Regions from separate parts of the Virgibacillus carmonensis genome, predicted to be linked through region 1. Evidence: riboswitches for the same ligand, from Rfam matches in the RefSeq annotation. Region 1 holds a riboswitch; each other region holds the start of a gene.
The links. Region 1 has a riboswitch for thiamine pyrophosphate ahead of thiT (energy-coupled thiamine transporter ThiT). Riboswitches for the same ligand answer to the same signal wherever they lie in the genome.

Region 1 (4,285 bases):
GCAGGAACTGTTGAATAGATTGAACAATATCAAACAGAAATGCAGGTGGATTTTCATCAATGCCAAGAATGCTTCCAGCAAAATCTGCGCTACCCAAAAAGAAAAACCCTGCAATCGGAATTACTGGTCCCATCGCCTTGAAGGCAAAAATAAATCCTTCTGTAATGTGATTACTAACGTAATCCAGTGCATGATGCTTACCAAACGCAACTGTCGCAAGTAGTAATAAGATAACAGCAACGCCCCCGATAAATGCTGCACCACCACCACCTTCAAAGCCACTCATACGACCAGACGTTAATTTTGTGGAGATCATATAAATGACTACTGCCAACAAGGATACTGGTACCACTATTGCAAATACCTTACTCCATGTTGATAAATGTGCACCATGGGGCATATTTGTAGATTCAGTTGCTGTTTCCAGTCTTGCTAAATCCTCTGCAATTAGTGGACTGTCCTTTTTACGAATTGTCTTACGATACATGAGATAAGCCAATAGAATTGCTACACCACCAGTGATCAGTGATAAAATTAACGCCGTATCTGTTACTGCTGCAGTACTGATGCCAGCTGACTTGGCAGATAAACTTGGAGCTACCTGTACAATATAATCAGACGAAAGTGCCATTCCTTGCCCAGCCAAAGCAATTGCCACTGCAGCTGTCATGGCTGGAAGGCCCGCCCGAACAGCTGCAGGAACCAATAACGCACAAATAAGCGGTACAGCAGGTGTTGGCCAGAAAAATAACGAAATGACATACGTTACCCCGATTAAAACGAAAAACGATACATGACCATTAACCATCATTTTTTGAATTGGTTGAATCATTCGCCGATCCGCACCAAGATCTCGTAAAGCATGAAGTAATGCCATCATAAATGTAATGATTAGGAAGATACTGAATAGTTCCGTTGCTGCAACAAGGTTGGCATTGAAGATTGCGGTAAATCCATCAACCAAGCTCCCTTTATACACCCACGCAATCACGAACGTTCCAAGTAAGGTGGGAAGTACAACACCCTTCTTGAAAATCATGGTTCCAATAATTACTAACGTAAAAAATCCATATAACCAATGTGAAACGGTTAATTCCATATTTCTACTTCCTTTCTCACATCCTTTATTTTTGAATGTGCTATAGCCTATGCACTTTTACAAGATTGAGTGAAAGAAAGCTCCCGATTCTATGGGTAGTACATATTCTATTATTTCTTGTGACCCGTATCGATCATCAGTAACTTTTACGGTTTCATCAGTATGTAGCATACAAAAAGGCAACCTTATTAAAAAAAGGCTGCCTACCCATTCTCATTATCTAATTTTTCAGCACACTCACTACATAAAAGCTTACCATTTTCTTGATGGCCATTAAAAAATCCATTCTCACAATACACGTTGTTACCACATGATTGGCACACGCCAATTAACTCACGCATTAACATCACCTCTTATAGACAGTATACAACAAAAATGACAGCCTTGATAAGAATCAAGGCTGTCATTTGTTGAGTAACTTTATTAAGCTGCGTTTAACAATGTTCTTGGCTGTTTGTGGAACAAGAGGAACACAGCGACAGTACAAATAATAAATGATGGTATCATGTAGGATATATTGTATAGTAACGAATACATCCAGACCGTTTGCCCATCGATTGCAGACTCAAAAAAGACTACACCCGCAATATAATGGGCAATAAAACGTAGACTTGAAGCCAACAATACGCCGAACATGATGTATGTTAAGTATTTTTTTGTACGACTATCTTTAACTGCTTTTTGTACTTTATTAGCAAAAATCCCAGCAAAACCTAAAACAGTAAAAGCAACCCCGTAATCCAAGACTCCTTGGATTGGGGTTAAAATATAAGCCGTACCTGTCGCCACCTGTAAAACTCCCCAGAGGAACCCGGACAACAAACCGCCTTTGATCCCCCACCGAAATGCAACAATAAAGACCGGAATCATCGCCAGTGAAATCGATCCACCCTGAGCCCAGATTTTAAACGACAAAAATGGAATTAAATCTAATACGAGTGCTAATGCTGTAAAAATGGATACCTCAATTAAAAATAAAATCTTTTTTGAACGCAAAACTATTACCTCCCCTATTTTTTCCAAACAAAAAAAGCAATGCCTAGGGGAAGTTTCCTGATGGTGGATTCCTCGCGCACTGCTTTTTATCCATCAAAAAAGTCACGATCCCTACGCTAGTATTAACTAACAGGTTCAAAGGGTCAGAACAAATATATGTTCACTCTCAGCCAAATGGCTCCCCCTGTAGGCTTTTTATATTGCTTTTTTCATTACATTTATTATAACGAATTTCTAGTAGTTTAACAATACTAATGTATCAGGATAAATCGAGAAATTCCTCAACGTCCTTGACACACAGCTTCATCGCACTCTCCCAGAAATCGGGCTTCGTTAAATCAATGTTTAAATGTTTTGCTGCCAGGTCCTCAACATTCATTTGACCGGTGTCACGCAACAATGCTATATAGTCCTCTTCAAAGTCTCCGTCAGATTCTAATGCATGTGCATACAGGCCAAGACTGAATAAATAGCCAAATGTGTACGGGAAGTTATAGAATGGTACACCAGTGATATGGAAATGCAGTTTAGAAGCCCAGAAGTTTTCATCATAATCATCAATAGCATCGCAATACGCTTCTTTTTGCGCTTCTACCATCAATTCATTTAATCGCTTAACGGATACCATGCCTTGTTTTCTTTCTTCATAAAAGCGATTTTCAAATAAAAATCTAGCATGAATGTTCATAAAAAATGCTACACCACGCTGCACTTTATCCTCTAGTAAAGACACTTTTTCCTTATCATCGTTTGCATGCTTTACAGATGCATCCGCTACAATCATCTCAGCAAAGGTGGAAGCCGTTTCTGCGACATTCATTGCGTACCCTTGATTTAAACCATGAATATCATTCATCACATGTTGATGATAAGCATGACCAAGTTCATGGGCCAATGTTGCAACGTTAGAGGATGTTCCCGAATACGTCATAAAAATCCGTGTTTGCTCACTATCTGGAAAGCTTGTACAAAATCCACCAGGTCTTTTCCCAGCACGATCTTCAGCTTCAATCCACCGCTTATCAAACGCCATTTGTGCAAAGTCCGCCATTTTTGGACTGAAGGTGCGAAAATGTTTCACAATAAAATCGGCGCCCTCTGAGAACGTTTTTGTTTCAACAGAATCTGAAAGAGGAGCACCAATATCAAACATGCTTAGCTTTTCACGTCCTAATAAGTCAGCCTTTTTTTGTAAAAATTTTACAAATGGCTGCTTATAATCGGTAATTGCCTTCCACATCGCATCAAGCGTCTCTTTTTTCATACGATTAATTTCGAGTGGTTCTTTCAAAACATAATCCCATTTACGATGCTTATATTTTTGTAAACGAAATCCAGCTAAATGATTGAGCGTTTGTCCAAAAAGATCTGAATTAGCTTTCCAAGCCTTGTCAATCTGTCCTGCAACATGTGCACGAACGGCACGGTCAGGATTGCTTAATTTATTGGACGCCTGCCCAACTGAATAGGACTTACGCTCACCATCTATTTCAAGTTCAACACTCATGTTCCCAACTAATGCATCATACATTTGACTCCAGCCATGATAGCCATCTACAGCTAAGTCATTGATCATTACTTCCTGATCTACAGATAATTGTTCTTTCGCTTTATTTCTATTCTCATTTAATACAAACGATACTTCGTTAAGTGTTGAGTGTGTCAAAAGTTCTTCCCATTTCGCATCATCTATTTGCACTAATTTTTGATCAAGATTTGTACGGATTGCATCCATTTCTGCTTTTAGTTCACTGCGCTTTCCTACTAACATACTAGCCTTTGCATCTTTTACATCTTGCGCACTTAAACAGCTTATGTAAGCAAAAGCTTCTCGCAGTTTTTTCATCGTAACCTCAAACCGATCAACAATACCAATTAACGTGTCTGCACGACCACTAGTCGGATTAAATTGTTGAACGGAACCTAAAAGTTCTTCCATCGAAGCTTTAATCTCTTTTAGGTAAGAGTCGAACTGTTCTGAGTCACTACCACCCTTAAAAATAGTATCCAAATCCCATGTGAGCTCATACGTTTTTTCCATTCAATCTCTCCTCAATAGTAAAAATTCTAATTCTATTATACCGATGATTTAGAATAGTTGCATCATTTTTCACTTAAATGTTGCTCCAGTTTCCGGATGTGCATATATGTTTACAGTGCCAAAATCGCGTGTTTTGACTGTATAAACGT
Region 2 (4,285 bases), on a different contig from region 1:
CCTTCAACCTGGAGTGTCGCCTCTAATTCACCTGCAACAATGCCTCCACTACTGACAGAGGAATCACCGTTCTCGTTTATGTTTCCCTGGTTCTCGTTAGATTTGTCACTTGCTTCGTTAGTCTGCTCCTGTTGGTTGCAAGCAACTAATACCGTTATCAGAATTAAAAATAACGACAGTCGAATAAAGGGCATTAGCACATCTCCTTTAGCTCATTTTAAGCGAAATAATGCCGACCGTTGGTCAGCATTATTTCATATTAAACATTCTTCCTAATATACACCTACATTATTCCAAGCATTCGACACGGCATTGTATTCTGAACCATAGCCGTAGAAGTCAGCTGCAGATTGAAGTAATGCTGCACGTGTGTCGCTGAAGTTACTGTATGGTCCTAAGTAAACAGTGAGTGCACGATAGTAAATGTTCTCGGATTTTGATACACCTATGCTGGTGATCGTGTTGTATCCAGCCTTATTCGGTATTCCACTGTTCGTGTGAACACCGCCATTGTCAGCATTCGTATAAACGTAATCTCTCATATGACCAGGCTGCCCGTAAGCTGGTGGGTTGGAAAGACTTCTTAGTGCATCACCCGATCTTCCAGGTGTATAAACATCTTCTCCTAGTAGATAGTCTTCTCTTTCGACAAACACGGAAAACACATCTGACATCGACTCATTTAGTGCGCCAGGCTGGTCTTGATAAACAAGATCTGCTGAATAGTCGGTGACTGCATGAGTTAACTCATGTGCCACGATATCAAGTGCCCCTGAAAGTGGTGCAAATGTAGATCCGTCGCCGTCACCGTATACCATTTGTTGCCCATTCCAAAATGCGTTGTTGTAGTTGGAACCATAGTGTACTGTTGACCTTATGGTAGACCCGTTTCCATCAAAGCTATTTCGACCGAAAGTATCGTAAAAGTAGTCATATACTTCATCTGCATAAGCATGAGCATCTACGTCTGCTCCTTGTGAATTGCCAGTATAAGCATTATTGCTGTCAGCTGAACGATAGCCAGGTAAACTTGTCCCGTTGTTCGCTGTAAATGTTTCAATGACACCGCTCATTGGATTAGTTACATTATATAGGAAATAAGTTCCGTTTGATAAATAAGTATCTAATTCTTTATAATCACCAAGTACACCATACCCATAACCATCAGCCGCACCAGCATCTGTCACTGCATTGTACGAATCAACTACTGAACCATCTTTTGCATCGATAAAAATCTGCCAATTTCCAGGTTCAGGGTAAATGAATTGAAGTTCCACATGATAAGCTAGTTTATTAGCACCATCTTTCGAATAAACTACTAATTCTGCTTTTTCCGCTGTATTTTTCACGCTTGAATTTGACAGTTTACTAGCTTCTTTTAAAGCTTCCTTGTCTTCCTTCTTTGCTTTGGTTTCTTTTTTAGTCAAATCAATCGATTTCCATGCATGTTCAATCGCAGCATTTTTTGACAGGTCTGCTTTCATGTTAGTGTCCATTTCTTTAGCAACCTCAGGATGAACCTCACCCGTAACAGCAGAAACGATGTCCTTTTCATTCGTATGGACTGTAAACCTTGCACCGTAAACCGGAACGCCATCAACAGATTGCACAAACTCGTAATGCGTCATTCCAAGATCATCTTTCGACTTCTCTACAAATGTAAGGTCAGAGTTGGGGTCTAACTTGTAAAGCTCTTTATTATCTTTTAGATATTGCTTTACTTGGCCGACACCTTTTACAGGTTTTCCAGATAACGTTCCTGAAACAAAAGTTGGCACATTTTTGTCCTTATTCCAAACTACATCGAAATTCGACTTTGTCATCGCCTTCATTTCCTCAAGAGCCTTATCGCCAGTCTCGGCAGCCCCGGCAGTACCTGCAAAACCAGTTAAAGTTAAACTTAACGCTAAGGCTGTTCCAGTCATCGTTTTCTTCAGATTTCCCTTTTTCAAAATACATCACCTTTCCCTATTATACTATTTGATTTGCACGCTTATTACTATACATACGGCCGTATACCTAAACCTTAGCAAATTAATTAATAGTTTCATAGATTTATTTCCAACTTTCATGAAAACGGTTACAAAGCACCACACTCTCACCTTTAACAGGAAAAAAGTAGCAAAATGCGACAAATTTGATAGGTATATATGTTAGGTTTTTTGTATCCTGTAGTCTTTACATTACCTTCTTAACCCGTTAAGATATACATAGAAAAACTACATATTAATCAATAGCACTAGGGGAGCATTTTAACAGCTGAGAAGAACGACAGTGGTTCTGACCCTTTTACTCGAACTAGATAATACTAGCGTGGGGAAGTGAAGTCGAGGTGTATACTTTTCACAAAAGCAACTACATCAAACGAACTGCACCCCACACCAAGGATGCAGTTTTTTTATTTGGGCAAGTTAACCAAAGTAACGCGTTATTTTCTATAATATTTGGGCGGTGCCAGCCACTGCTCTCAACATTTGGAGGTGTAACATGTGAATGAGACTTGGGGGTTTATTGATACGGGCTTTAGTAGTGCTTCGGTTAATATGGCGCTTGATGAGGCATTGCTTAACTGGCATAGTGAAGGAAAAATCCCCCCTACATTACGGTTTTATGGTTGGTCAAAGCCTAGCCTTTCTGTTGGCCATTTTCAAAAAGCAGAGAGGGCTATTGATTTCGAGAACATACAAAAACACAGCTGTGAATTCGTACGTCGCCTAACCGGGGGTAGTGCTGTATTACACGACGACGAGTTAACCTATAGTATTGTAGTTTCGGAAAAGAAGGAATATATTCCATCCTCTATTCGCGCTGCTTACTTTGTTTTATCAAAAGGTATATTAGAAGGTTATAAACATTTAGGTATTCAGGCAGATTACGCAATTCCAGAGAAAAGACAGGAAAGAACAGATGTCTGTTTTGAAAAACCTGCCTTTTATGAAATGGTTGTAGCTGGCAAAAAAATCTCAGGAAATGCACAAACACGAAAACAAGGCGTTCTTCTGCAGCATGGTTCCATTCCAATGAGCATGAATAGAGAAATGTTATTTGATTTGTTCAAGTTTCCAACTGAAAAAATAAGGGAAACAAAACGTAATGCCTTTTCTGAAAAAGCAATTACCATAAATGAGATCACCAAGAAGCAACATACATACGATGATTTGAAAGAAGCATTTCGGAAAGGATTTCAATCCGAACTGAACATGGATTTTATACCACTTCAGCTTTCCGATAGTCAATGGAAAGAAGTTCATGATTTAGCAAAAACGAAATATGCCGGGGAAGAATGGAACTTATATCATCAGAGGAGTGTGTGACAGGTGGCAAAACAAGAAGAATACATACGTAAACCGGAATGGCTTAAAACAAAAATTAATACGAACAAGTCTTATAATAAATTGAAAAAGCTGATGCGAGAAAAGAATTTAAATACCGTTTGTGAAGAGGCACGTTGTCCAAACATTCATGAATGCTGGAGTGAGCGAAAAACCGCTACATTTATGATTTTAGGTGACACTTGTACCAGAGGCTGCCGGTTCTGTGCAGTGAAAACCGGTTTACCAAATGAGCTTGATTGGGGAGAGCCAGAACGCGTAGCAGAATCAGTAGCTATTATGGGCTTAAAGCATTCAGTCGTAACCGCTGTTGCTCGGGATGACTTAGAGGATGGTGGTGCTGCAGTTTTCGCGGAGACAGTACGTGCTATTCGCCGTGCAAATCCTGCTTGTACGATTGAGATCTTGCCTTCCGATATGAAAGGAGATTACGAAAGTCTTCATACATTAATGGACAGTGAACCAGATATTTTTAATCATAATATCGAAACAGTAAGACGATTGACTAAGAAAGTACGTGCCCGTGCGATGTATGATCGATCCCTGCAACTATTGAAACGGGTAAAAGAAATCGCACCAAAGACACCAACTAAATCAAGTATCATGTTAGGACTGGGTGAAACAAAAGAAGAAATTGTACAAGCAATGGATGATCTTTTAGCACATAACGTTGACATCATGACAATTGGCCAATATTTACAGCCAACAAAAAAGCATCTAAATGTTGAAAAATACTATCATCCAGACGAGTTTGCTGATCTCAGGGAAATTGCACTGAAAAAAGGATTCCAGCATTGTGAATCTGGACCGCTTGTACGTTCTTCTTACCATGCAGATGAACAAGTTAGTCAAACATCCGCACAACGCAGAATTAAGTATATGAAAGAATACGAAGAGAACGAAAAGAAACCAGTTGATTTTACGTTTTAAAAAAGCAGTATAAAAAATACGTG
Region 3 (4,285 bases), on a different contig from region 1:
AAAAACAGATGGCATCGCATGTGGGCATTCGAGTTTACGAAAAATTTGGCTTCTTGTTCCGCCAGCCATTTTCATATAATGCTTTAAATCACGATCTGTTTGCCTAAATCCATCTAATGCCGCTACGACAATAGGAAAAAAGCAAACTAGTGTAATAATGATAACCTTTGGTAGCATCCCAAAACCAAACCAAATGACAAGTAATGGTGCCAGTACGATAATAGGAATATTTTGCGATAAAATTATTAATGGATAACATACCTCTCTAACCAATGGAAGTAAGTGCAGACAGCTTGCAACAACTATTCCAACTAGACTTCCAATTGAAAATCCAACCAATGTTAATGTTATCGTTGATACTAGATGGTGCTGATAGCCTTGCCATTCATCAATACCAACTTGCCAAATTTGCGACGGTGCTGGAAGGAGCCATGTCGGTATTTCGAATAGTTTACTACCCACCTCCCATAATATAAATAGAAGGAGGAGAACTACTGTAGGTCTCCATCCTTTTTGCATCATAGTTTTCATTAGCGGTACTTCTTCGTTAACTCATCCATGGATGCACCACTAGGTTTATAGAAAACTTTCACCTGTGAAATGATACTTTCGCTCCCAAGTTCAACCATCTTTTCATTCATTTTTTCAATGACCACCAGGAGCTCTGACAAGTCTCCTTCCATGGTTGTTTCAAGTGGATGAACTTCATATTTAACAGCCGATTCTTCTATGACGGCAATCGCTGCATCTACGTATGGAATAACATTCTCCCCGTTTTTTGTCTTTGGTATAATTTGAATGCTTACTAATGAATTGCTCATACTTACTCCTCCTCTTTTTTAGGTAAAAATTCATTTGTGAATGCTGCATTACTATTCAACTCTTTTTCTAGTAGATCATGTTCATACATCCAGCCCGCATAATTCTCCCAAACCTCAAGCTTTTGCACTCCCCATTGTTCTGCATCTGCTTGATATTTTGGTGATAACCATTTTTGACTTGCTTTTACTAATTCCGCATCTATTTCTGGAACCGCTTCAATTAATATTTCCGCTGCCTTATCTGGTTGGTCTATTGCAAATCCATATCCTTTTGAAACTGCTGCTATAAACTTTTTCACAGTTTCCGGGTTTTCTTCAATCATTTTTTCATTTGTTGCAAGTACTGGCGTATAGTAATCCAGCTTCTCAGAGTAGTCTGTTAAATAGAGCATGTTTAATTCGACATTTCGAAGTTCTGCCTCTATTCCAGTCCATCCATAATATATCCAAGCAAAATCGATATCACGCTTTACCGCTGTGAAAAAATCTGTATTACCCATATTTACGATGTCTACTTTTTCAATAGCAGCATTTTCTTTTTTCATTAAAGAGGAAAGTATTGCTTTTTCCACAGGAGCGCCATACCCTCCATATGTTTTACCTTCAAAATCTTTTAATGAATCGATTCCCTTTTCTTTTGGTGATGCGAATCCTGAAGTATTATGCTGAATGACAGCAGCAATTGATACAATTGGTACGCCTTGCACACGGGCCTGGGTGACTCCCTCTTGATAACTAACACCGAAATCGGCCTTACCTGAGGCAACCAACTGGTTTGCACCTACTTCTCCAGGCATAACAATCTCCACATCTAAACCTTGATCAACAAAATATCCTTTTGCTTGTGCGACATAAATTCCTGTGTGATTGGTATTTGGTGTCCAATCAAGGACAATCGATATTTCCTGTAATTCTTGATTCTTTGTTGTCGTGCTGGTTTCATCGCCCTTACTACATGCAATAAGAACAAGGACACAGGTTAATGCTAGTAATACTTTTTTCATATTCCATTCCCCCTCTTTTTTTTCCGTACTTTGGGTTTTGGATTGATCGGATTGTTCACAAGCGTTAGGGATTATGTATGATAAAAAAGACATATAAAAAGCGCCATAGGAACGGTCCTAGGGCGCATACGAAAATACATTATCATTATCGTCTGAACATGTTCCCTACGCTGGTTTCAACCAGATCAGGTTCCAAGGGTCAGTATCTAACGGATACAATCTCAACCAGCATGCACTGGTCCCCCCACAACTTTCATTATTTAGTTGTCATAGTTATGTTAACAGATTGGTCGGTGCCTGTCACCCCCGGAGTTCGTTGAATAATAAATGACTTATTTCCTATTTTTGTTTTTTAGTAAATCACGTATTTCAATAAGGAGTTTTTCTTTGGAATCAACTTTTGGGGGCTTATTTTCAACTGAGTCCTCTTTAGGTTGAATCTTCATTAATAACCGGATAGATATAAAAATAGTAAATGAAATAATAACAAAATTGATCACCGATTGAATAAAGATGCCATACGTAACTTGTGCGCTACCGATCTTGTACATTAAGTTGGAAAAATTAATACCATCTAACAAAATTCCAATCAGGGGCGTGATAATATTATCGACTAGAGATGAGACGATATTCCCAAACGCTCCTCCCACTACAACTGCAATTGCTAAATCAAGAACATTGCCTTTCACTGCAAATGCTTTAAATTCTTCCCACACGAATGTCACCTCCACCCTAGTTTATATATATAAAGATACTTAGAAATTAGTATGAAAAAATGGACTTCCTATGTGCGGAAGTCCATTTTTATTAATTTGCTATATCCCTTAATTCATTTGTCATTTTTTCAACTAATTCCGGTCTACCATGAAATTGAGCTGGGGTGTTTTGAAAAAGTTCAATCTGCCAATTTCCATCTTTATTAACAGCTACGAGCGTGTGGTGGGTATTTAGATTAGGATCAAGATCTGAATGTCCTGGCGGAACCATACCAGCTATAGCCCGCAAAATCTCTGTATCTGAATCTAGTTTTCGCACCCCTTTAACTTTATACACAAAAGGTGGTGTTGGATGTTCTTCAAAAATTGGTTTGAGATGGGAATAAATCTCATCACTACCGCTTGTTAAACTCCCATCAAACCCTATCAGTTCACCTTCATTTGTGAAAAGTTCCGCCATTTCATTTGCGTCGCGATTATTCCATGCATCTATTAATCGTTGATAGAGCTTATAAACTTCATTTGATTCGGATGAGGCCATCATTTGTTTCCTCCTTCGTTCCAACTTTGAATACCACCTTGTACAGTTGTAACGTATCGAAATCCTCTTCTTTTCATTTTTGCACTCGCTTTTTTCATTTGCCTCTTGTTATCACTAATGAGAACAATTTCATTACTTCGCTCAAGTTTTTCAATACTTGACGATAACTCACCCAATGGAATATTTTCAAAACCACGTATATGATCTTGCTTATATGCTTCAGCTGAACGAACATCGATAAATTGTTTACCTTTATCCTTCAAATGGCCATGCAATTCAGAGGGGCTCTTACGTCTCACACCAATTACCGGCATGATTCTTTTTAACAATAAATAAAAGATTATCGCCAGAACGATAACTAAAACGTTTTCCAATTAAAAACAACTCCCTATTAAGTACACTAATAGGAAAACTATCGTACTTAATACCGCTTGTCAATGATTAGACTAGTGCACCAATATCCGATGCCGCAGATGGATAAGCAAAAGTAATGTTTTTAAGTTGATCAGTTGTCAGGTCTAGTTGAATAGCCATTGCAAAATAGTTAATCAATTCATCAGCTTCATCACTAAGTAAATGCACACCTAAAATAAGCTCATTACTTCTATCCGTAATGATTTTAACAGCAGCATGGGTTTCGTTGGTTCTGCTATAGGTGAACCAACTAGATGTATCCAAATGATTGATATCAATATCTTTGCCAGTCTCACGCGCTTTCTCCTCAGAAATACCAACTGACGCAAGTTTTGGAACAGTGTACGTTACAGATGGTGTTCCTTTATACATCGATTTCTTCTGATTTCCTTTTAATAAATTACTGATAACCGTACCTGCATCGATGTTAGCAACCGGGGTTAACGGCGGTCCTTCCGTATCTGCTACATCACCAATCGCATAGACATGCTCATTTGATGAACTTTGTAAAAATTCATTTACAGTTACACCACTCTTTCCACTTTTAACATTTCCTTTTTCTAGATCTAATTTTTCAATTGCAGGAACTCGTCCAGCACCGTGAACAACTAAATCAGTATCCCAAGAAACCTCATCCGAATTAACCGTATAGCCATTTTCACATTTCACTACAGAATTTACTGGCTTATTAAGATGAACATGAATGCCAATATCCTTGGATTTATCTAGCAGTTCGTTAACCAACTCTTGGTCAAATGCTTTTAAAGGTTTGTCGCTTCGATGAACGAT
Region 4 (4,285 bases), on a different contig from region 1:
GTTATAAACCCAGGAGTGACAATAGGAAACAATGTCGTTGTAGCTTCGGGATCCATCGTTACCAGAGATGTTCCGGATAATGTTGTGGTGGGTGGGAATCCTGCGAAATTAATTAAGCATATTAATTGAATGGACATGAGAGGTCGGTATTGAAGATAAGCATCTTACGGAAGAAGATGGAAATGTGAAACGAAGATTTTGGTTAGAAAATAGATAAGGGGGTTTGTAAAGTTGAGACGAGTAGATGTTGCTTATTCACTTATCCATGATGAAGTGGAAAATAAAGTATTAATGGTGAAAAACAATAAATATAATAACTGGTCGTTGCCTGGAGGAGCTGTTGAAGCAGGCGAAACTTTGGAGCAAGCTGCTGTCCGGGAAGCGAAAGAGGAAACAGGATTAACGGTAGAAGTTAACGATATCGTTTCAGTGAATGAAGCTTTTATGACGAAAGATGATCACCATGCCTTATTTATTACCTATAAGGCAAAAATTGTTGGTGGGGAACTTGCAATTCAAGATACCGATACCAGTGTTGGTATTTCAGAAGTGAAGTGGGTAGATTTGAATACAGCAGCTGAATTAATGCCATATCATAAGAATGGCGTGAAGGTCTTGTTGGCATCATCGATTCCATATGTGTTTCAAGGGGTGAGGAATTAAATGCTATTTAAGTTTTCAATCATGACTCAAGAACAAGCGGAGGAAATTGCATATAGCTGGCATTATGGTGGTGAATATTCTTTTTATGATATACAAGCAGATGCGGAAGATTTTCTGGAGTTCATTGATCCGGAACAACGTAGTGAATCGACGTTTGTTGTGCAGGACGGGAATAAAGTAATTGGCTTTTTCAGCTTTCATAAAACAGATTCAACCACTGTGGACATTGGGTTAGGAATGAGGCCTGACTTAACAGGGGATGGTAATGGGTTAGACTTTTTAGAGGAAGGCCTTGCTTTAGCTAAAACAAAGTATAACCCAGATAAAATCACACTATCCGTAGCCACCTTTAATCAAAGAGCAATAAAGGTTTATAAGCAAGCTGGTTTTGTAGAAGTAGAAACTTTTATGCAGGAAACGAATGGTAGTAGGTTTGAATTTGTAAAGATGGAGCTGCAAGTCAGATAGGTAATGAATGTTGGTCACGATAAAGTGAATAAAAAAGAAGGTAGGGTATGTTTTTTTGGAATTAAAACGGTTTGAAGAAAATATGATTAATGAGGTTGTTACTTTATTTAGAGGAACGATCTTAACAATAAATAGAAAAGATTATTCAACGGAACAGGTCAAGGTATGGGCTAATAACTCCCAGCCACTTGATGAATGGGTAGATCGCTTAGAAAAAACCACTACATATGTTGCAATTATCAATGGTGGAATAGTAGGTTTTGGCAACCTGACTGAGGATGGTTGGATTGATTTGCTGTATGTACATAAAGACCATCAAGCAGAAGGTATTGGTTCAGAGATTATTACACGGCTCGAATTTGACGCGAAGCAGCATCACATTAATCGTTTATCGACTGACGCAAGCATTACAGCGAAACCCTTTTTTCTTTCTCGAAGTTATCATGTACTTGCGACGCAAACAAAAATAGTAGATGGGTTTAGCTTTATCAATTATAAAATGGTCAAAACTATTTAACAGGAGGATTACCCTATGCACAATCCTATTAAAAGCAAGATCAACACGATTTTTGTTCATGTCAGTGATTTAGCTAGATCGGTAGAATGGTATGCGAGATTGCTGGGAGAAGCTTATGAACCATCAGAAGTTTCGAAGCCGGTCTTTAATCTGAAAATTAACCACCATACAGGTTTAACATTGGATGCTGGACCAAAGGGTGAGAAGAAAATAATTAATCCTTCTCCATATCCACTGTTTAATTTTCACACAGATAATATCCATGATTCCTATCAATTTGCGAAAAACCTTGGTTATCAAATTGATTCAGTTATCGTTGAATTTGATGACTTTTCTTTTTTTACCTTAAAGGATCCTGATGACCATACTATCATGATTTGTACCGGATAACAGAAATAGTCCATTTATCGAATTGACAAAAAAAGGTATACGTGTTTAAGTAAGGTTATAACTTAATAGAAAGTCCACTAGGGGTGCCATTTTGGCTGAGATAAGGAAATTCTTAATCCCTTTGAACCTGATCTAGTTCATACTAGCGTAGGAAAGTGGAGGTCGGTTGTATCAAAGACAACTTTGTATAAATACAAACCACTCCAATTTCTGGGGTGGTTTTTTGTTTAAAAAATACTCCGCATCAGATTCTTCACTGCCCCTATTGGATGTTCAATTCTGAATGAAAGGGGCTCTTCTCTATGAAACATTCTATTCCAACCGTACTTACCATTGCAGGCACCGATCCAACAGGAGGTGCTGGGATACAGGCTGATTTAAAAGCTTTTCAGGAGCGTGAGGTTTATGGGATGAGTGTTGTGACATCGATTGTAGCACAAAATACGATTGGCGTTCAGGATGTAGAGCACTTACCCACTAATTTTATCCAGAAACAAATCAAAAGTGTGTTAGCGGATATCTCACCAGATGTAGTCAAAACAGGAATGATTGCCACTTCAGAGATGATGGTGGTTATAGCAGAGGCAATTGAGAAGCACTCGATCCCCTATGTGATTGACCCTGTAATGGTTGCAAAAAGTGGTGACCATCTGATGGACGTCAATTCGAAACAAACAATGATTGAACGGCTATTACCACTTGCAACAGTTGCTACGCCAAATGTACCAGAGGCAGAAGTGTTACTCTCTGAATCTATCAAGTCCGTAGCAGATGCTGAAGATGCAGCGCGGCGTATTGTTCATGAGCTTGGTGCGAATGCGGCGGTTGTGAAGGGTGGTCATCATTTTAGCGAAGAAGCGGTTGATGTTTTATATGACGGTGCTGACATACACAGGTTTCCCACTGCGCGAATAGATACCAAACATACACATGGAACAGGGTGTACGTATTCCGCGGTCATCGCGGCTGAACTCGCAAAAGGGAATTCTGTTTATGATGCAGTGAAGACAGCGAAATTATTTATCACAGATGCTATTCGCTTTAGCTTAAAACTTGGAAAAGGAAATGGTCCAACAAACCATTGGGGTCATCGTTTACAAGGATTGCCAGAAAGGAATAGGAGGATTTTTCAATGAACTATCTTACACAGATCAAAAATCAAAAACCGCTAATTCATAATATCACGAACACGGTTGTTGCTAATTTTTCAGCGAATGGATTATTGGCGTTAGGCGCTTCACCTGCTATGGCAAATGCCCCTGAAGAAGCGGCTGAAATGGCATCACATGCGGATGCGCTCGTATTAAATATTGGCACATGTACACAAGATCAGGTTAATGCGATGATTTTTGCAGGAAAAGCGGCCAATAAAAAAGGCATACCAGTTAGTTTAGATCCAGTAGCAATTGGTGCGACATCTTTTCGTACGAGTGCAATCAAACAAATTTTATCCAAAGTTGATGTGTCAGTTATCCGTGGTAATGCTGGAGAAATAGCTTTACTAGCAGGGTTGGATGCCGAAATAAAAGGTGCTGATACCTTAGTAGATGAAATTGACCCTGAAGCAGCCACACATGTTGCTGGAAAATATAAGGCGGTAGTTGTTGCAACAGGAAAAGTCGATACCATCACTGACGGGTATAAGTATACGCAATGCACAAACGGGGTAGCAATGCTTCCAAATGTTACAGGAACCGGGTGTTTATTAACGGCAATTGTTGGTGCATTTCTTAGTGTAAGTAGAGATTTCTATGATGCGTCTGTGCAAGCAGTGTGTAGTTATGGTGTAGCAGCAGAGTTAGCAATGGAGCACTGTAAGGGTCCGGGAACGTTTTTACCATCCTTATTGGATGAATTGTATACCTTAACTGAAGAAAAGGTTAAGGCAAAGGCAAGTCTTCGCGAGCTCACTTTAAAAGGAGAATAAAGCAGATGGTAGATAAAAAAAGTCTTCGCTTATATTTTATTATGGGTAGCACAAATACAATAGAGGATCCTGCATATGTTCTACAACAAGCAATTGATGGGGGTATTACAATTTTTCAGTATCGGGAAAAGGGGCTTGCCGCCAAAACGGGTGTTGAAAAGTATAAGTTAGGGATTGAACTTCGTAATATTTGTCTGAATAATAATGTTCCGTTCATTGTGAATGATGATATTGCCTTGGCCATTAAGCTTCATGCTGACGGTGTCCACATTGGTCAAAAAGATGAATCGTTGATTAACGTAAAAGAAAGACTTCCAAAC

Region 2: it holds a riboswitch for thiamine pyrophosphate, as region 1 does, so the genes downstream of both, AC3G7N_RS13235 (lipoate--protein ligase family protein) here and thiT (energy-coupled thiamine transporter ThiT) in region 1, are expected to answer to the same signal.
Region 3: it holds a riboswitch for thiamine pyrophosphate, as region 1 does, so the genes downstream of both, AC3G7N_RS10635 (ABC transporter substrate-binding protein) here and thiT (energy-coupled thiamine transporter ThiT) in region 1, are expected to answer to the same signal.
Region 4: it holds a riboswitch for thiamine pyrophosphate, as region 1 does, so the genes downstream of both, thiD (bifunctional hydroxymethylpyrimidine kinase/phosphomethylpyrimidine kinase) here and thiT (energy-coupled thiamine transporter ThiT) in region 1, are expected to answer to the same signal.

What each region holds. Positions count from the first base shown of each region.
Region 1 is NZ_JBYQFJ010000014.1:10,719-15,003, forward strand. It holds gene AC3G7N_RS12170 (hypothetical protein) at 1-1,099, opposite strand, end outside; gene thiT (energy-coupled thiamine transporter ThiT) at 1,523-2,095, opposite strand; TPP riboswitch at 2,186-2,290, opposite strand; gene AC3G7N_RS12180 (M3 family oligoendopeptidase) at 2,355-4,136, opposite strand; gene AC3G7N_RS12185 (N-acetylmuramoyl-L-alanine amidase family protein) at 4,206-4,285, opposite strand, start outside.
Region 2 is NZ_JBYQFJ010000016.1:39,218-43,502, forward strand. It holds gene AC3G7N_RS13225 (BsuPI-related putative proteinase inhibitor) at 1-194, opposite strand, end outside; gene AC3G7N_RS13230 (M4 family metallopeptidase) at 273-1,937, opposite strand; TPP riboswitch at 2,232-2,337, shown strand; gene AC3G7N_RS13235 (lipoate--protein ligase family protein) at 2,490-3,314, shown strand; gene lipA (lipoyl synthase) at 3,318-4,262, shown strand.
Region 3 is NZ_JBYQFJ010000011.1:24,164-28,448, reverse strand. It holds gene AC3G7N_RS10645 (ABC transporter permease) at 1-531, opposite strand, end outside; gene AC3G7N_RS10640 (thiamine-binding protein) at 531-821, opposite strand; gene AC3G7N_RS10635 (ABC transporter substrate-binding protein) at 824-1,825, opposite strand; TPP riboswitch at 1,971-2,081, opposite strand; gene mscL (large conductance mechanosensitive channel protein MscL) at 2,158-2,541, opposite strand; gene AC3G7N_RS10625 (SgcJ/EcaC family oxidoreductase) at 2,633-3,082, opposite strand; gene AC3G7N_RS10620 (rhodanese-like domain-containing protein) at 3,082-3,456, opposite strand; gene AC3G7N_RS10615 (dihydrolipoyl dehydrogenase family protein) at 3,524-4,285, opposite strand, start outside.
Region 4 is NZ_JBYQFJ010000049.1:3,938-8,222, forward strand. It holds gene AC3G7N_RS19615 (maltose acetyltransferase domain-containing protein) at 1-129, shown strand, start outside; gene AC3G7N_RS19620 (NUDIX hydrolase) at 232-663, shown strand; gene AC3G7N_RS19625 (GNAT family N-acetyltransferase) at 664-1,131, shown strand; gene AC3G7N_RS19630 (GNAT family N-acetyltransferase) at 1,187-1,648, shown strand; gene AC3G7N_RS19635 (VOC family protein) at 1,664-2,038, shown strand; TPP riboswitch at 2,108-2,209, shown strand; gene thiD (bifunctional hydroxymethylpyrimidine kinase/phosphomethylpyrimidine kinase) at 2,341-3,174, shown strand; gene thiM (hydroxyethylthiazole kinase) at 3,171-3,965, shown strand; gene thiE (thiamine phosphate synthase) at 3,971-4,285, shown strand, end outside.